Pokkaliibacter sp. MBI-7: one gene and its partners. Each later gene encodes a partner of the first gene's protein in a complex. Links are inferred from orthologs where the notes say so. Each region holds a gene or a part of one and is shown on either strand. Other genes may lie near its edges. The genes, in order: dnaX, QCD60_RS21995, dnaN and holA.

Region 1 (3,843 bases):
TGCTGAATAAGCTGAAGTATCGTAAACAGGTTGCCAGTCTGTACACCCAGCAGAAAGGTCGCTGTGCGTTATGCAAGGAACCGGTTACCAAAGAAACAGGATGGCATGACCATCATATCGTTTACCGCTCACAAGGGGGTGACGACACACTGAGGAATCGGGTACTCTTGCACCCCGTTTGTCACGCTCAGCTTCACAGCCGTGGTCTGACAGTAAACAAACCGGCCCATTAAGTGGGCTTAGTTTAATCTGCTCGAGCCGTGTGCGGTGAAAGCCGCACGCACGGTTCTACGGGGGGGATGGCACAGTAATGTGCTGTCCCTACCCTACTGACGGCACAAGCCTTTACGTGAATCTGCGGAAACTTGTGTTAGTTTGATAGTGCTCTGTACTGAGTGATCTCGTAAAAAGGTTATAAAGTAAACGAGCAAGCCTTGTGGAAAGGCAAGTGTAATGGTGGCCCTGCCGGTCCCCCCGCAACAATAAACCGTGAACCCGGTCAGGCCCGGAAGGGAGCAGCCGCAGCGGTAGACTTGGGTGCCGGGGTGAGGCTGGCAGGACCGCCTCCAGTCTTTATCCCATTCTCGATTCTTTCCCGCTCGGTTGATAATGACCTCTCTGTGACGAAGAGGGAGTTAATGAGCTATCAGGTTTTGGCTCGCAAATGGCGGCCGAAAAACTTCCATGAAATGGTTGGACAAGAGCATGTGCTTAAAGCACTGATCAATGCTCTGGACAACAATCGTCTGCACCATGCCTATTTGTTTACCGGAACGCGCGGGGTTGGGAAGACCACCATTGCCCGAATTCTGGCTAAATGCCTCAATTGCGAAACCGGCGTTACTTCCAAACCCTGTGGGGTTTGTTCCTCCTGTCAGGAAATTAATGAAGGACGTTTCGTTGATCTGATCGAAGTCGACGCAGCATCCCGCACCAAGGTAGAAGACACCCGCGAGTTATTGGAAAACGTCCAGTATGCTCCTAGTCGTGGTCGCTACAAGGTCTACCTAATCGACGAAGTGCACATGCTATCCGGACACAGCTTCAATGCGCTGTTGAAAACCCTGGAAGAGCCGCCACCTCACGTCAAGTTTCTGCTTGCCACTACCGATCCGCAGAAGCTGCCTATCACTGTATTGTCCCGGTGTTTGCAGTTCAGTCTCAAAAATATGAGTCCCGAGCGCATTGTCGGGCATCTGCAGCACGTGCTTGCTGCAGAACAGGTCGAGTTTGAAGAGCCTGCCTTGTGGCAACTGGGGCGGGCGGCTGACGGCAGTATGCGTGATGCCATGAGTCTCACAGACCAGGCCATTGCGTATGGCCAGGGTCGTGTTGCGGCGGCCGATGTTGCTGCAATGCTGGGTACCCTTGATCAGCGGTGGGCTTTTGCCCTGGTTGAGGCACTGGCTCGGCATGATGTATCCCGGATGCTGCAACAGGTTGCCGCCCTGGCTGAGCTGGCGCCTGATTATCAGGGGGTACTGGCGGATATGCTGAGCCTGCTGCATCGCATTGCTTTGGCACAGGTCATGCCGGATGGTATAGACAACAGTCAGGGTGACCGTGACAGTGTGCTGGCGCTCGCGCAATTACTGCCAGCAGAAGATGTGCAGCTGTTTTATCAGATTGCTCTGACAGGCCGGAAAGATTTGCCTTTGAGTCCTGATGCGCGCCAAGGGCTGGAAATGGCATTGCTGCGCATGCTGGCATTTCGTCCCAGAGGGGTTGCCGTGACGCCGGGTAACGGTGCTGTGCAGATTGCTCCTGCATCAGTGCAAGCGGCGACGCCTGCGGTGGTTGTGGAGGGGGCAGGGCTAAAAAAGCCTGAGCCTGCTGCGATGCCAGCAGTGATACAGCAGACTGATAAGGTATCGCCTGCTGTCATGACTGCGCCGCAGCCCACTGCTAGCGCACCGAGCTCCGTGCCTGTTTCTAAAGAAGCGGCTCCTGTCGTGTTATCTTCAGCCGACAGTCAGGCCGGGATGCCGGTCGGAAATGCTTCTGGGGTCACAGAGCCGGGTGCCTCAGGTGACACGGCACGACCTTTAACTGAACAAGTGCTAAAAGAAACGTCAGTTGCCCCGCGTACTCCGATACCAGATACGGAACAGAGGGATACTGTTATTGCGCCTACGAACAGTGCCAGGCCAGCGGGGCATTCTGCTCCTGCTCCTGATGCTGCAGGCACACCGCCATTCGATACTCAGGTGCCTCTGGATGCCTACAGTGACTATCAGAGTGGAGCCAGTTATGCCGCGGCGATGATGGATGCAGGTGAGGATGAAGATGATTCCGAGCCCGGCGCCATGCTTGACCAGGCGGTCTACCAGGCCGACTATCTGCTGAGTCAGCTGTCCAGCCCCGAAGTAGTCAGTGCCGAAGCGGCATTGGATGAGGCGGAGGTGGAGGAGGAGCCGGATGTCGCCAGTCATGAGCCTGCGTTCGGGTACGAGCAGATCAGTCTGGAAACCTGGCCCTTGATTGCTCAGGATGTGCCCATACGTGGAGTGCTACGTGCTATTGTCGAGGCGACTGAGCTGGTTAGGGTTTCGGTAGAGGGGCTAGAGCTGACTTGCGAAGATCAGCAGCACTCTCTGTTCAGTGCCCGTCAGCAATCCTTGCTGGAAGAGGCGCTTGCAGACTATTTTAAACGTCCAGTACGGATTAGCTGCCAGTCTTCGCGGGGGTTGGTACATACTGCCACGGTTTACAAGGCGCAGGCCAGAGCGCTGCGCCAGCAACAGGCTGAGACCGCTATCCACAACGATGCGACATTGCATGCGTTGCTCGATGCATTCGAAGCAATTATCCAACCCGGATCAATCAAACCGGTCGAATTACAGAGAGGTTGACATGTTAAAAGGTGGAATGGGCAATCTGCTGAAGCAAGCCCAGAAAATGCAAGAGCAAATGCAGAAAATGCAGGAAGAGCTGGCAAATGCAGAAACCACCGGTGAGTCGGGTGCTGGTCTGGTCAAAATCGTGATGACGGGTCGTCATGATGTCAAACGCGTCACCATTGATGACAGCCTGATGTCTGAAGATAAAGAGATGCTGGAAGACCTGCTGGCTGCAGCGGTAAACGATGCTGTTCGCAAGATTGAAGCTGTTAACAAGGAAAAGATGGCCAGTGCAACTTCTGGCATGGGTCTGCCTCCTGGCTTCAAGATGCCCTTCTAATCATGCATTTCAGTCCACTCATTGATCAGTTGATGGACTCGTTGCGCTGTCTGCCCGGGGTTGGCCCCAAGACTGCGCAACGCATGGCCCTGCATTTGCTGGAGAGAGACCGGGTAGGTGCCGAACGGCTGGCCCAGGCGATGTTGAAGGCGGTGGAGCTGGTCGGGCACTGTGAAAAGTGCCGAAATTTAAGTGAGTCGCCCATTTGTCGGCTATGTGAAAGCAGCCATCGCGATGAGTCCTTGCTCTGTGTGGTGGAAATGCCGGCAGACGTCCTTGCTATTGAGCAGACAGGCAGTTACAGAGGGCACTATTTTGTGCTGATGGGGCATTTGTCCCCCATCGAAGGTATTGGACCGGAGCAGCTGGGTATCGCTCAGCTATTGAGTCGGGTTCGTAACAGTGCTGTTGAAGAAATCATCATTGCTACCAATCCTACGGTGGAAGGAGAGGCGACGGCGCACTACATCGTTGAGCAGATGCGTGCACTGCCGGTCAAGGTATCCCGGATTGCCCACGGCGTGCCTTTGGGTGGTGAGCTGGAGTACGTGGATGGAGGTACGCTGGTTCACGCATTAAGCGGGCGACGCTCCCTGCGCTGAAGCCGTTGGCGTTAGCTATCTCAATTGTTGTATCGGCGACTGTCTGGATTCAGTCACATGA
Region 2 (3,838 bases), 220 kb from region 1 along the record:
AGTTAGCGAGTGTATTGGATGGTATGACACCTGCCGCTGTTATGCAGAAGCTGGGGCATGAGGGGCAGCACCCGGAAGGGCGGTTTTTCCCTGATACCTATGTCTATCATTCAAGTATGTCTGATGCTGATGTGCTTTCTCAGGCCTATGACCGTATGCAGAAAGTACTGAGTGAAGAGTGGAAGCAACGGGCAGATGGTTTGCCCTATCGGAACTCCTACGAGGCGCTGATTATGGCTTCGATTGTTGAGAAAGAAACAGGCGTTCCCGAAGAGCGTGACAAGATTGCAGGCGTTTTTGTACGCAGGCTCGAAAAGGGGATGCGATTACAGACCGACCCGACGGTGATCTACGGCTTGGGTGATTCCTACGATGGCAACATTACCAAGGCGGATTTGAACAGCCCAACCCCTTACAACACTTACACCATTGTTGGCCTCCCTCCTACGCCGATCGCTATGCCCGGAGCGGCAGCTATTCATGCTGCATTGCATCCAGCGGAGGGAACTGCACTTTATTTTGTCGCCACCGGTAATGGCGGGCACACGTTCTCTGATTCACTTCAGGAGCACAATCAAGCGGTGAGCCAATACCTGAAGGTATTGAAAAATCGTCCCAAGGCAGAAGACAAAAGCAAATGACAAGAGGTTGTTTCATAACGCTTGAAGGTACTGAGGGAGCGGGTAAGACAACTGCACTGGCGCACATCGTCGCCTGGCTGAAGCATAGAAATATTTCTTATGTGCTTACAAGAGAGCCTGGAGGCACGCCTATAGCAGAGGAGATTCGCCAGCTCGTTCTTTCTCCTCGTGATGAACAGGTGGTCCCTCTTAGTGAGTTGCTGCTGGTGTTTGCGGCTCGAGCACAACATATTGAAAAATTGATCAAACCAACGCTGAGCCAGGGTACCTGGGTGGTATGTGATCGTTTTACTGACAGCACCTATGCCTATCAGGGGGGCGGGCGACAGTTGCCATTTGAGCCAATTGTGCAACTGGAAAACCTGGTACAGGCAGGCTTCCAGCCCGATTTGACGCTCTTGCTTGATGTCACTCCGGAGGTCGGTATGCGTCGTGCCTCTCGTCGTAGCGCGGCCGATCGAATCGAACAAGAAGCCATGAGCTTCTTCCAGCGCGCCAGGCAGGCATTTTTGGCGCGTGCAGAGTCCGCGCCTGAGCGTTTTCGTGTAATCAATGCAGATCAGAACCTGGAGTCGGTAAAGGATCAAATCACTCAAGCGCTGAGTGGTTGGTCGGAGCTGCATCGTGGCTGAGTTATTGCCCTGGCAGCAGTCAATCTGGCAGCAGGTTATTGCTCGGCATGAGCAGGGGCGCCTCCCTCATGCATTGCTGCTCAATGGGCCGGAGGGAGTGGGAAAGCGGCAGTTCGCTGAGTACATGTCTGCCTGGTTTTTGTGTTCGGCTCAGCAGCAGGCTCCCTGTGGTCAATGTCGTAGTTGTATGCTGTTAGGGCACGGTAGTCACCCAGACAGAATGGTGATTGTGCCAGAGGGCGCACAGGGAACCATTAAAGTGGATGCTATCCGTCAGGTGAGTGAGTTTAGTGCGGAAACTGCGCAACAGGGTAATGGTAAGGTGGTGCTGGTACAGAATGCTGATCGGTTGAATGTACAAGCGGCCAATGCGCTGTTGAAAAATCTCGAAGAGCCTCCAGCGCGGACGCTCTTTATTTTATGGTCAGCACATTTTGCCAGGCTGATGCCTACCATTCGAAGTCGATGCCAACAGTTAGCCTTCTCGCTGCCCGCTACAGAAGATTCGCAAAAATGGTTGGTGCAACAGGGTGTCGGTGCGGATCAGTTTCCCCAGTTGCTCAACATCGCTCGCGGTTCCCCTCTGAAGGCGCTGGAGTATCATGAGGCCAATCTGCTACAGGTATGGGATGAGTGGCAGCAACAACTGATCGGACTGCAGACCGGCAGGGTCAGTGTTTCTGAGCTGGCAGAACTATGGAAGAATCGCCAGACAGGCATGATTCTCAGTTGGCTGTCGGACTGGATAAGCGAGGCCGTCAAGCAGATGATGGGAGCGGTGCATTCAACCGGTTTGTTTCAGCCTGAGCTGCTGAGTGCGGCTGTTGCAACTGCCCGAGCCTCTGAGTGGTTGGCGTTTTATGAAAAACTAAATGTTTTAAGAGTGCAGTTGGATGGCACGGCTAATCTCAATCCGTCTTTGGCTCTGGAAACGATATTGATCGAATGGTCTCGACTGATGCGGACGAGTTCTCGGTCCAGAGTGGACGGCAAACCCGTGAGGAATTGAAATGGCACACGGAATACTGAACTGTACGTTTGATAGCAAGACCATGTTGTATCAGTGCTATATGCCTTTCATTGAACGAGGTGGCTTGTTTATCCCTACTCAGCGTACCTATCAGCTGGGTGATGAAGTATTCGCGGTATTAACTATTATGAGTGAGCCTGAAAAGGTACCGGTCTCCGGCAAAGTGATCTGGATTACTCCGCCCGGTGGTCAGAATAATCGCCCGGCGGGTGTTGGAATTCAGGTCAATCCGCAAGACGAAGCGGCTATTCGTAAACTCGAAACGCTGCTGGCGGGAACTCAGGAATCTGATACCACTACGTTCACAATGTAATATCTGATCAGCAGTGTGATGGATTGTAGTTAGTCAGCTGAATGATCTCTTCTAATATGAACTGCTGATTGTGAGTCAGAGAATCTGTCTCCAGGCAAATTAGTATTCGTTCTTACTCACTAAAGTGTCTTATTGAATACTCATGAATATTGTCGATTCCCATTGTCACCTGAACATGTTGAAGCCAGAGCAGGCTGATGGTCTGGACTACATACTGCGTGCAGCCAGAGAGCGTGGTGTCGCAGAGTTTCTATGTATAGGCGTCGATCTGGATAAGTGGCAAGAGGTGCGTGAAATCGCTGAACGGCATGACGATGTTTACGCCACCGTCGGGATCCATCCATTACACCCGGTAGACTCGTTACCATCTGAAGAAGCGTTGATGATCCTGGCTGATCACCCAAAAGTATTGGCGATCGGCGAAGCTGGGCTCGACTATTTCTATACGGAAAGTCATGAGCAGCGTGAAGCACAAAAGCAGGTATTCGGTCTGCAATTGCGTGTTGCCAGTAAGTTGAATCTGCCTATCGTCGTTCATACTCGAGAAGCCAGAGAGGATACTCTGGAGCTGATTCGTGCCTACGGTTCAACACAGTCAGCGGGTGTGCTGCATTGCTTTACCGAGAACTGGGAAATGGCCAAAGCTGCACTGGATCTCGGATACTACATTTCATTCTCTGGCATCCTTACCTTCCGTAATGCAGACAGCTTGCGTGAAGTCGCGCGTAAGGTGCCACTGGATCGCGTATTGGTTGAGACAGACTCACCATATCTGGCACCGGTCCCGCATCGCGGAAAAACCAATGAACCACAATACGTTGTTGAAGTGGCGCAATGTCTGGCTGATCTTCATCAGTTGCCTTTGGCCAGAATGGCTGAGCTTACAACTGCGAACTATAAAGCGCTGTTTCATCGCACTTAACCGGTGAGGAGGGTATATGGCTATTGATCTAGCATCTCTGCAGCAGCATGCGGCAGCTGATGGCCTCCCTCCGGTTGAAGAATGGTATCCTGATTTTTGTGCTGATATGGATCTGGTCATACGGGCTGATGGTACCTGGGTTCATGAGGGAGGAGAGTTCAGGCGTCCAGCATTGATGAAGTTATTCTCCCGTATCCTTCGTCTGGACGATGATGGCTGCTATTACCTGGTTACACCGGTAGAGAAAGTACGTATTCAGGTAGAAGACGCGCCTTTTGTTATTTTGGCAGCCGAGGTACG
Region 3 (3,617 bases), on another replicon or contig:
TCGAAGGCGGGATTCGTCACCAGAGCCATCTGAACAAGGCTTTTACCTTTACTTCCTTTGTTCAGGGCAAGTCCAACCAGCTGGCACTGGCTGCTGCCAAACAGGTCGCCGATAACCCCGGTGGTTCTTACAATCCACTATTCCTCTACGGCGGTGTGGGTCTTGGTAAGACGCACTTGATGCATGCGGTCGGCCTGGCCATGCTGGAGCGTAACCCCAATGCCAAGATTGTGTATCTGCACTCCGAGCGCTTTGTTGCGGACATGATCAAGGCGCTGCAACTGAATGCCATCAACGATTTCAAGCGCTTCTACCGTTCTGTGGATGCCCTGCTGATCGACGATATTCAGTTCTTCGCCAATAAGGAGCGTTCGCAGGAAGAGTTCTTCCATACCTTCAATGCGTTGCTGGAAGGTGGTCAGCAGATGATTCTGACCTGTGATCGTTATCCCAAGGAGATCAGCGGGCTGGAAGAGCGATTGAAGTCACGCTTCGGCTGGGGCCTGACGGTTGCGGTGGAGCCGCCCGAGCTGGAAACACGGGTAGCGATCCTGAAGAAGAAGGCTGATGAGGCTAATATTGATCTGCCTGATGATGCGGCCTTCTTTATTGCTCAGAAGATCCGTTCCAACGTGCGAGAGCTTGAAGGTGCACTCAAGCGAGTGATCGCCAATGCTCACTTTACCGGCAGCGATATTACCCTGCCGTTTATCCGCGAATCACTGAAGGATCTGCTGGCGCTGCAGGACAAGCAGATCAGTATCGATAATATTCAGCGAGTGGTCGCTGAGTACTACAAGATCAAGGTGGCGGACTTGCTGTCAAAACGGCGTAGCCGTTCGGTAGCGCGCCCCCGTCAGGTGGCGATGGCACTAGCCAAGGAAATCACCAACCACAGTCTGCCGGAAATTGGTGACGCCTTCGGTGGCCGCGACCACACTACGGTGCTGCATGCTTGCCGCAAGATTACCGAACTGCGTGAGGAAGATGCAGAAATCCGTGAGGATTATCAGAATCTGCTGCGTTCACTGACGGCCTGATCTGACTGCAATATCCATCTCTCAGGTGGCGTAAAAGCCACCTGAGCTACATTTATTTCGCTCGTTCTGTTCGATGGCAATACCTGATACCATCGACCCCCATTCAACAGAGCGATATTCAGACGACTCACGGAAGCCTGAGATGAAATTTGTCATTTCCCGCGAAGCCCTTTTAAAGCCTCTTCAACTGGTTGCTGGCGTGGTTGAACGCCGTCAGACACTGCCGGTCCTGTCCAACGTACTGCTGGTCGCTGAAGGTGATCACCTGTCGCTGACCGGTACCGATCTGGAAGTTGAGCTGGTGGGCCGCGCCAAGCTGGAGCAGCCATCGGTTGCTGGCTCCATCACCGTGCCTGCACGCAAGCTGATGGATATCTGTAAATCTCTGCCAGATGGCTCAATGATTGAGTTTGATGTGCAGGAGCAGAAGCTGGTGCTGCGCTCCGGTCGTAGCCGCTTCACACTGTCCACCTTGCCCGCCTCGGAGTTCCCCAGCGTTGAAGACAGCCCTCAGGCCTTCGAGCTGACGCTGGCACAACAGCAGCTGAAGCGACTGATTGACCGTACCTCCTTCGCCATGGCGCAGCAGGACGTGCGCTATTACCTCAATGGCATGCTACTGGAAGTGGTGCAGGGTCGTGTCCGTATGGTAGCGACCGATGGTCACCGTCTGGCGACCTGTGCCTGCGATGCCGAGGTAAATCCTGCCGAAAAGATCCAGGTCATCATCCCGCGTAAAGGGGTGCTGGAGCTGGTTCGTCTGATTTCCGATCCTGAAGCACCACTGCGGATGCTGATCGGCAGCAATCATATTCGTGCCCATGTCGGCGACTTTGTATTCACCTCCAAGCTGGTGGATGGCCGCTTCCCCGATTACGAGCGGGTCGTTCCACGCAACGGTAACAAGACGCTGCTGGCTGATCGTCAGGAGCTGCGCACGGTGTTGCAGCGTGCGGCGATTCTGTCGAACGAGAAGTACCGTGGCGTACGCTTGCTGCTCAACCCCGGTCAGTTGCAGGTGTTTGCCAATAACCCAGAGCAGGAAGAAGCGGAAGAGTCACTGCTGGTGGATTATGACAGTGACAACATGGAAATCGGCTTCAACGTTACCTATCTGCTGGACGTGCTGAACGTCGTAGGTGAGGAGCAGGTCAAAATTATTCTGTCTGACCCCAACAGCAGTGTGCTGGTGCAGGAAGCAGAAGATACCGACTCTCTGTATGTTGTAATGCCGATGCGTCTGTAATTGATGCGCAGGTTATCAACACTGATACACAGACTTATCCACAGATAGCGGTAACTGGTAGTGGCCATTACCCGTCTGGATATTCATCGCATCCGCAATATCCAACAGGCTTCCCTGACCCCGTCTCCCGGAGTAAATCTGCTCTGGGGGGCGAATGGCAGTGGCAAGACCAGCATCCTCGAAGCTATCCACATGCTCAGTGTGGCGCGCTCGTTCCGTACCCATAAGGTTAAGACGGTTATTGCTCATGGCGAGCCGCAATGCACCCTGTTCGCCCGTCTGCGCCATCTGGAAGAGCCGGAAATGACCGTGGGAGTGCAGCGCCAGCTCGATGGTGATAACCAGATCCGTATTGGTGCCGGTCAGCCCAGCAACCTTGCAGAGCTGGCGCGTTTGCTGCCTTTACAGGTCATCAATCCTGATGCGTTTCGCCTGTTGGAAGGCAGCCCGTCCGAACGCAGGCATTTTTTGGATTGGGGAGTATTTCATCAGGAGATACTGTTCTTTGACTGCTGGCGCCGCTATCAGCGTGCACTCAAGCAGCGCAACAGCCTGCTCAAATATGCTAGAATAGACCCTCTTTTGCGTGCCTCCTGGGAGGCCGAGCTGGTCACTCAGGGCGCAGCTATTGATGAGATGCGTAAAGCCTATCTGGCACGTTTTTCTCCTGTATTTCAGGACTATCTTGCCAAGCTCACCGGCCTTGAGGACATAGCCTTACATTATTATCCCGGCTGGGATGCTAAGCGTTCTTTAGACGACGTTTTACAAAGCGGTGCTGTGCGTGATCAGGAGCTGGGGTTTACTCAGCATGGCCCTCATCGTGCCGACATGCGTATCCGTTGTGGTCCGCGTGCTGCCGTTGATGTGCTGTCGCGCGGCCAACAGAAGATGGTGGTCTGTGCCATGAAGCTGGCACAGGGGCAAGTTCTTGCCAGTGACCATCAACGCCAGCCCATTTATCTGATTGATGACCTTCCGGCGGAGCTGGATAGGGATCATCGCCAGGCGCTTTGTGAATTGATAGAGGAGTTGGCCTGTCAGGTGTTTATCACCTCAGTGGAGGCCGACGTGTTGGATGAATGTTGGAGCAGTGGCTGTCAGGTTAAACTGTTTCACGTGGAACAGGGACTGATCACGGAATGCTGAAACACCCCCATGCCATCTTGATCGGGAGTAACCTATGAGTGGCGAAAAGTACGATTCCTCCAGTATCAAGGTCCTGAAAGGACTGGATGCGGTACGTAAACGTCCCGGTATGTATATTGGCGATACCGACGACGGTAGCGGTCTGCATCACATGGTCTTTGAGATCGTGGATAACTCCATCG
Region 4 (3,599 bases), on another replicon or contig:
CAAGGCTCATGAAACAGTTCAGAAAGTGACCGACGACATCGATCGCCGTCACACCTTCAACACGGCCATTGCCGCAGTGATGGAGCTGTGCAACGCCATCTCCAAATTCAGCGACAGCTCGGCGCAGGGGCTGGCGGTGGAGCACGAAGCCCTGTCTATGGCCGTGCAGTTGCTTTCTCCCATCACTCCCCATATCAGCCATCAACTGTGGCTGGATCTGGGTCACAGTGAAGCGGTCTGCGACAGCGCTTGGCCCAAGGTAGACAGCGCTGCTCTGGTACGTACTACTGTTGACATGGTAGTGCAGGTCAACGGCAAGACCCGTGGCAAGATCACCATTGCGGCTGATACCGAGCGCAGCGTGATTCAGCAGCTGGCACTGGCTGAAGACAACGTACAGCGCCACGTAGCAGATCAGACCGTCCGCAAGGTGATTGTTGTTCCAGGTAAGCTGGTCAACATCGTTGTGGGTGGTTGATAGCCCCTCAGAGACAAGGCTTGACGCGCGACCAGATGTCGCGCGTTGCTCACTTCAAGCAAGGAGATAAGCATGCGTTTTTGGATAGTGCTGTTGAGTGCCCTGTGGCTGGCTGGTTGTGGTTTCCAGCTGCGTGGCGCCCAGAATGGCGAAACCGGTCTGGTGATGCCAGTGAAAGCCAAATCCCCTCTGGAAGAACGGGTTCAGGCCAAGCTGACACAATTGGGTATTGATGGCAGCTACCATGGCGGCGACTACATGCAGATCATGTATGTGGACGAGCGTCGTGACCGCAGTCTGTTGGGCAGTGATGGCTCTGCAACTGAATATCTGCTGACCACCACGCTGACCTACAAGCTGGTCAACCCCTCGGCTGACACGCCTAATGTGCCGAAGAAGCTGCGACTGGAACGCACTTATCGTTACAACCAGGACACACTGCTGGCTTCTGATACTCAGGAAGCTCAGATACGCGATGAGATGCTGGGCGAACTGCTCAATCAGCTGCTGATGCGCTATCGTGCAGCGGAACACCGTGTTGAACCCCGCGAGTAACAAGTAGCCCCGCATGAAGCTCAAAGCTGAGCAACTCGACTCTCACCTCGATAAAGGTCTGTCACCGGTCTATATGCTGACCGGTGACGAGCCTTTACTGATGCAGGAATGTGCCGACCAGATCCGTAGCCAGGCGCGCAAGCGTGGCTTCGGTGACCGGGAGGTTTTTCATGTGGAGTCCGGCTTCAACTGGGAACAGGTGCTGGCCTCTGCCAATAGCCTCTCTCTGTTTGCAGAGCAAAAGCTGCTGGATGTCAGGCTGTCAGGCAAGCCGAACGATCAAGGCAGCAAGGCACTGCTTGAGTACGCCTCACGTCCGCCACAGGACACGGTGTTACTGCTTACCTTACCCAAACTCGACAGCAGTGCGATGAAGGCCAAGTGGGTCAATGCTATCGAGCAGGCCGGTGTGCTGATACAAATCTGGCCAATGGATGCTCAGGGGCTCCCTCGCTGGCTGGCTCAACGTGCCAAGCAAAAGGGCCTGCGCCTGACAACCGCAGCAGTGGAAGTCCTGGCACAACGAGTAGAGGGAAACCTGCTCGCCGCTATGCAGGAGCTGGATATGCTGGCTCTGGTCAGTGATGGCGCCGAAATCGATGATGAACAGATCCTCGATCTGGTAGGTAACCACGCGCGTCATGACGTCTACGATCTGTGTCGAGTTGCTTTCAGTGGCGACTGGCCAGCGACGCTGCGCATCCTGTCACACCTACGTCAGGACGGCGCCGAGCCCACATTGATGTTATGGGCATTAACTCGTGAGTTACGTGATCTGCTGCAACTGCTACGCCTGCAACGTGACGGTATGAACTTTGACAATGCCTGCCGACAGGCCAGGATATTTCCTCAACAGCGCCAGATTCCTCTTCGCAAAGCAGCGCAGCGTTGCCGCCCGGTATTACTGATGGCTCTGCTGCGACAGGCTCAGCAACTGGATGTCTTTAGTAAGACAGGGCAGACCGCCCTGTTCTGGACTGAACTGGAATTGTGGCTATCTCATCTGACAGGCCATCCCCTGCCCTTACCTTTCTACCGTCAATGACAGAGCTTACCCGTGCACCTGCCGTCAGTTCAGCACGTACTCACGATTCGCAGACATCGACCACATGACGTTGATAAGCCCGCTAATGCCCATTCAGGCACACTACTACCACAGGTAAAATGCGTCGCCTCACTGCTTTCGCCTTGTCTGCCACGAGTCCGCAACCATGCACGCGCTCTGAGATTGCCGTGATGATTGCGACAGGGCCTGCGCACCCGGCCTGCTCTTTACATTCACCAGACAGATCTTTGACCTTCCCCTTTGCCGAATGCCGCTACACTTGTACAGGAAGTCACTCCCCTCACTCAAGGACACGACAATGCAACAGAGATTGACTGCCCTGTTGTTGGTACTCGGCAGTTGCACCACGGGTGCTGCGCTGGCCAATGACGATCACAAAGGCCCTCATATACCCAAAGTGGCAATAGAGGCGTGCGCCAGCAAGCAGGAAGGCCAGGCCTGTTCATTCCTGGGTCGACAGGGTGAAACTGTCAGCGGCGTGTGTAGCAGCGCTCCCCCCATGCGCCCTCCACAGGAAGGTCAGGGAAATCAGCAGCCACCTCAGCCACAACAGTCAGGCAACGACATGCCACCACCGCCTCAGGGTGAAAAGGTCATGGCCTGCCGCCCCGATCATCCGCCGCAGAGTGACATGCCACCACCGCAGTAAACTGCAGCGGTACCTTGTTAAAAAGGACATCGCCAAAAAACAAAAGCAGCCGTGGGCTAATGCCAGTCAGTTAAGCTGACTGGCATTTTTATTTCTGGTCGGATACTTGGACGGCTTGGGCTTGACCACCCGCGGGTAACTGCGCTCCTCACGTCGATGAGGCAGGACGTAGTGCATGGCCGAAGCCTGTAGTTCAGCCAGGTAGCGAGGGATGTTGCCTGGATGATTCAAAGAGACCCCGTTCAAGAAGCCCAGGATCGCCCAGGTGCAGGCGGTGAAACTCATTTCGCAGGGGGAGATGCCAGGGCAGTGGCGACTCATTTCCAGCATTTGATAACGCAGCAGATTGTACCCCAGCAGTACGCCCCACAGCTCTTGTTCAATCATCTCCGGCGTTTTACTGCGCAGTGTGTAGTGACCCGCGAGCATGCCTTGCTTCATTTCTCGATAGCCCAATTCGATTTCCCAACGCTGGCTGTACAGATCCACGATGTCATCTGGCGGAAAGCGCAGAGGATCGATCATCGAAGTCAGTACTTGCCGGACTTTGCCCTTGATGGTCTTGCTTAATAACCTGGCCTGTAGCGTGTCGGGCAGCTCGGGCCATTGCTTACGCGCCTGCGGCGAGGTCTTTAGCGAGACGATGGCATCCTGGCGTCCCAGCTTGTATAGCACCTCATATTGAGCATCCTTGCGCAGCGGCAGTAGCCAATGGCGCTGAGTGCCTGTTTGTTGCCAGCGATGAAGAAGCCCCAGCGAATAGAAGCCACGGTCGAACAAGGTCAGCGAGTGATCGGGTGTGCTGTCGATCAGTTGTTCGGCCAGCTTCATCTCGTTGCTGTGGTAGCCGG

What was found.
Region 2: the proteins of dnaX (region 1) and QCD60_RS21995 are in contact, whole or in part, in a cryo-EM structure (PDB 8GIZ), measured with the Escherichia coli proteins. The link is inferred for Pokkaliibacter sp. MBI-7 from one-to-one orthologs.
Region 3: the proteins of dnaX (region 1) and dnaN are in contact, whole or in part, in a cryo-EM structure (PDB 8GIZ), measured with the Escherichia coli proteins. The link is inferred for Pokkaliibacter sp. MBI-7 from one-to-one orthologs.
Region 4: the proteins of dnaX (region 1) and holA are in contact, whole or in part, in a cryo-EM structure (PDB 8GIZ), measured with the Escherichia coli proteins. The link is inferred for Pokkaliibacter sp. MBI-7 from one-to-one orthologs.

The regions. Positions count from the first base shown.
Region 1 is NZ_JARVTG010000002.1:292,899-296,741, forward strand. Bases 242-3,245 are described here. They hold dnaX (DNA polymerase III subunit gamma/tau), read left to right. Parts: upstream 242-638; coding sequence 639-2,852; downstream 2,853-3,245. Other genes in these bases: QCD60_RS21005 (YbaB/EbfC family nucleoid-associated protein), read left to right, coding at 2,854-3,180; recR (recombination mediator RecR), read left to right, coding at 3,183-3,245. In the rest of the region: ltrA (group II intron reverse transcriptase/maturase), read left to right, coding at 1-233; more of recR, read left to right, coding at 3,246-3,782. UniProt on the Escherichia coli protein: Part of the beta sliding clamp loading complex, which hydrolyzes ATP to load the beta clamp onto primed DNA to form the DNA replication pre-initiation complex.
Region 2 is NZ_JARVTG010000002.1:510,275-514,112, forward strand. The notes cover bases 275-3,273. They hold QCD60_RS21995 (DNA polymerase III subunit delta'), read left to right. Parts: upstream 275-1,265; coding sequence 1,266-2,282; downstream 2,283-3,273. Other genes in these bases: mltG (endolytic transglycosylase MltG), read left to right, coding at 275-641; tmk (dTMP kinase), read left to right, coding at 638-1,273; QCD60_RS22000 (PilZ domain-containing protein), read left to right, coding at 2,284-2,616; QCD60_RS22005 (TatD family hydrolase), read left to right, coding at 2,759-3,273. Also shown: more of mltG, read left to right, coding at 1-274; more of QCD60_RS22005, read left to right, coding at 3,274-3,538; QCD60_RS22010 (DUF1285 domain-containing protein), read left to right, coding at 3,555-3,838. UniProt on the Escherichia coli protein: Part of the beta sliding clamp loading complex, which hydrolyzes ATP to load the beta clamp onto primed DNA to form the DNA replication pre-initiation complex.
Region 3 is NZ_JARVTG010000001.1:2,508,331-2,511,947, forward strand. Bases 457-3,234 are described here. They hold dnaN (DNA polymerase III subunit beta), read left to right. Parts: upstream 457-1,182; coding sequence 1,183-2,286; downstream 2,287-3,234. Other genes in these bases: dnaA (chromosomal replication initiator protein DnaA), read left to right, coding at 457-1,040; recF (DNA replication/repair protein RecF), read left to right, coding at 2,347-3,234. Also shown: more of dnaA, read left to right, coding at 1-456; more of recF, read left to right, coding at 3,235-3,435; gyrB (DNA topoisomerase (ATP-hydrolyzing) subunit B), read left to right, coding at 3,470-3,617. UniProt on the Escherichia coli protein: Confers DNA tethering and processivity to DNA polymerases and other proteins. Acts as a clamp, forming a ring around DNA (a reaction catalyzed by the clamp-loading complex) which diffuses in an ATP-independent manner freely and bidirectionally along dsDNA.
Region 4 is NZ_JARVTG010000001.1:1,069,776-1,073,374, forward strand. The notes cover bases 303-3,062. They hold holA (DNA polymerase III subunit delta), read left to right. Parts: upstream 303-1,046; coding sequence 1,047-2,078; downstream 2,079-3,062. Other genes in these bases: leuS (leucine--tRNA ligase), read left to right, coding at 303-478; lptE (LPS assembly lipoprotein LptE), read left to right, coding at 551-1,033; QCD60_RS04755 (hypothetical protein), read left to right, coding at 2,398-2,748; QCD60_RS04760 (IS4 family transposase), read right to left, coding at 2,815-3,062. Also shown: more of leuS, read left to right, coding at 1-302; more of QCD60_RS04760, read right to left, coding at 3,063-3,599. UniProt on the Escherichia coli protein: Part of the beta sliding clamp loading complex, which hydrolyzes ATP to load the beta clamp onto primed DNA to form the DNA replication pre-initiation complex.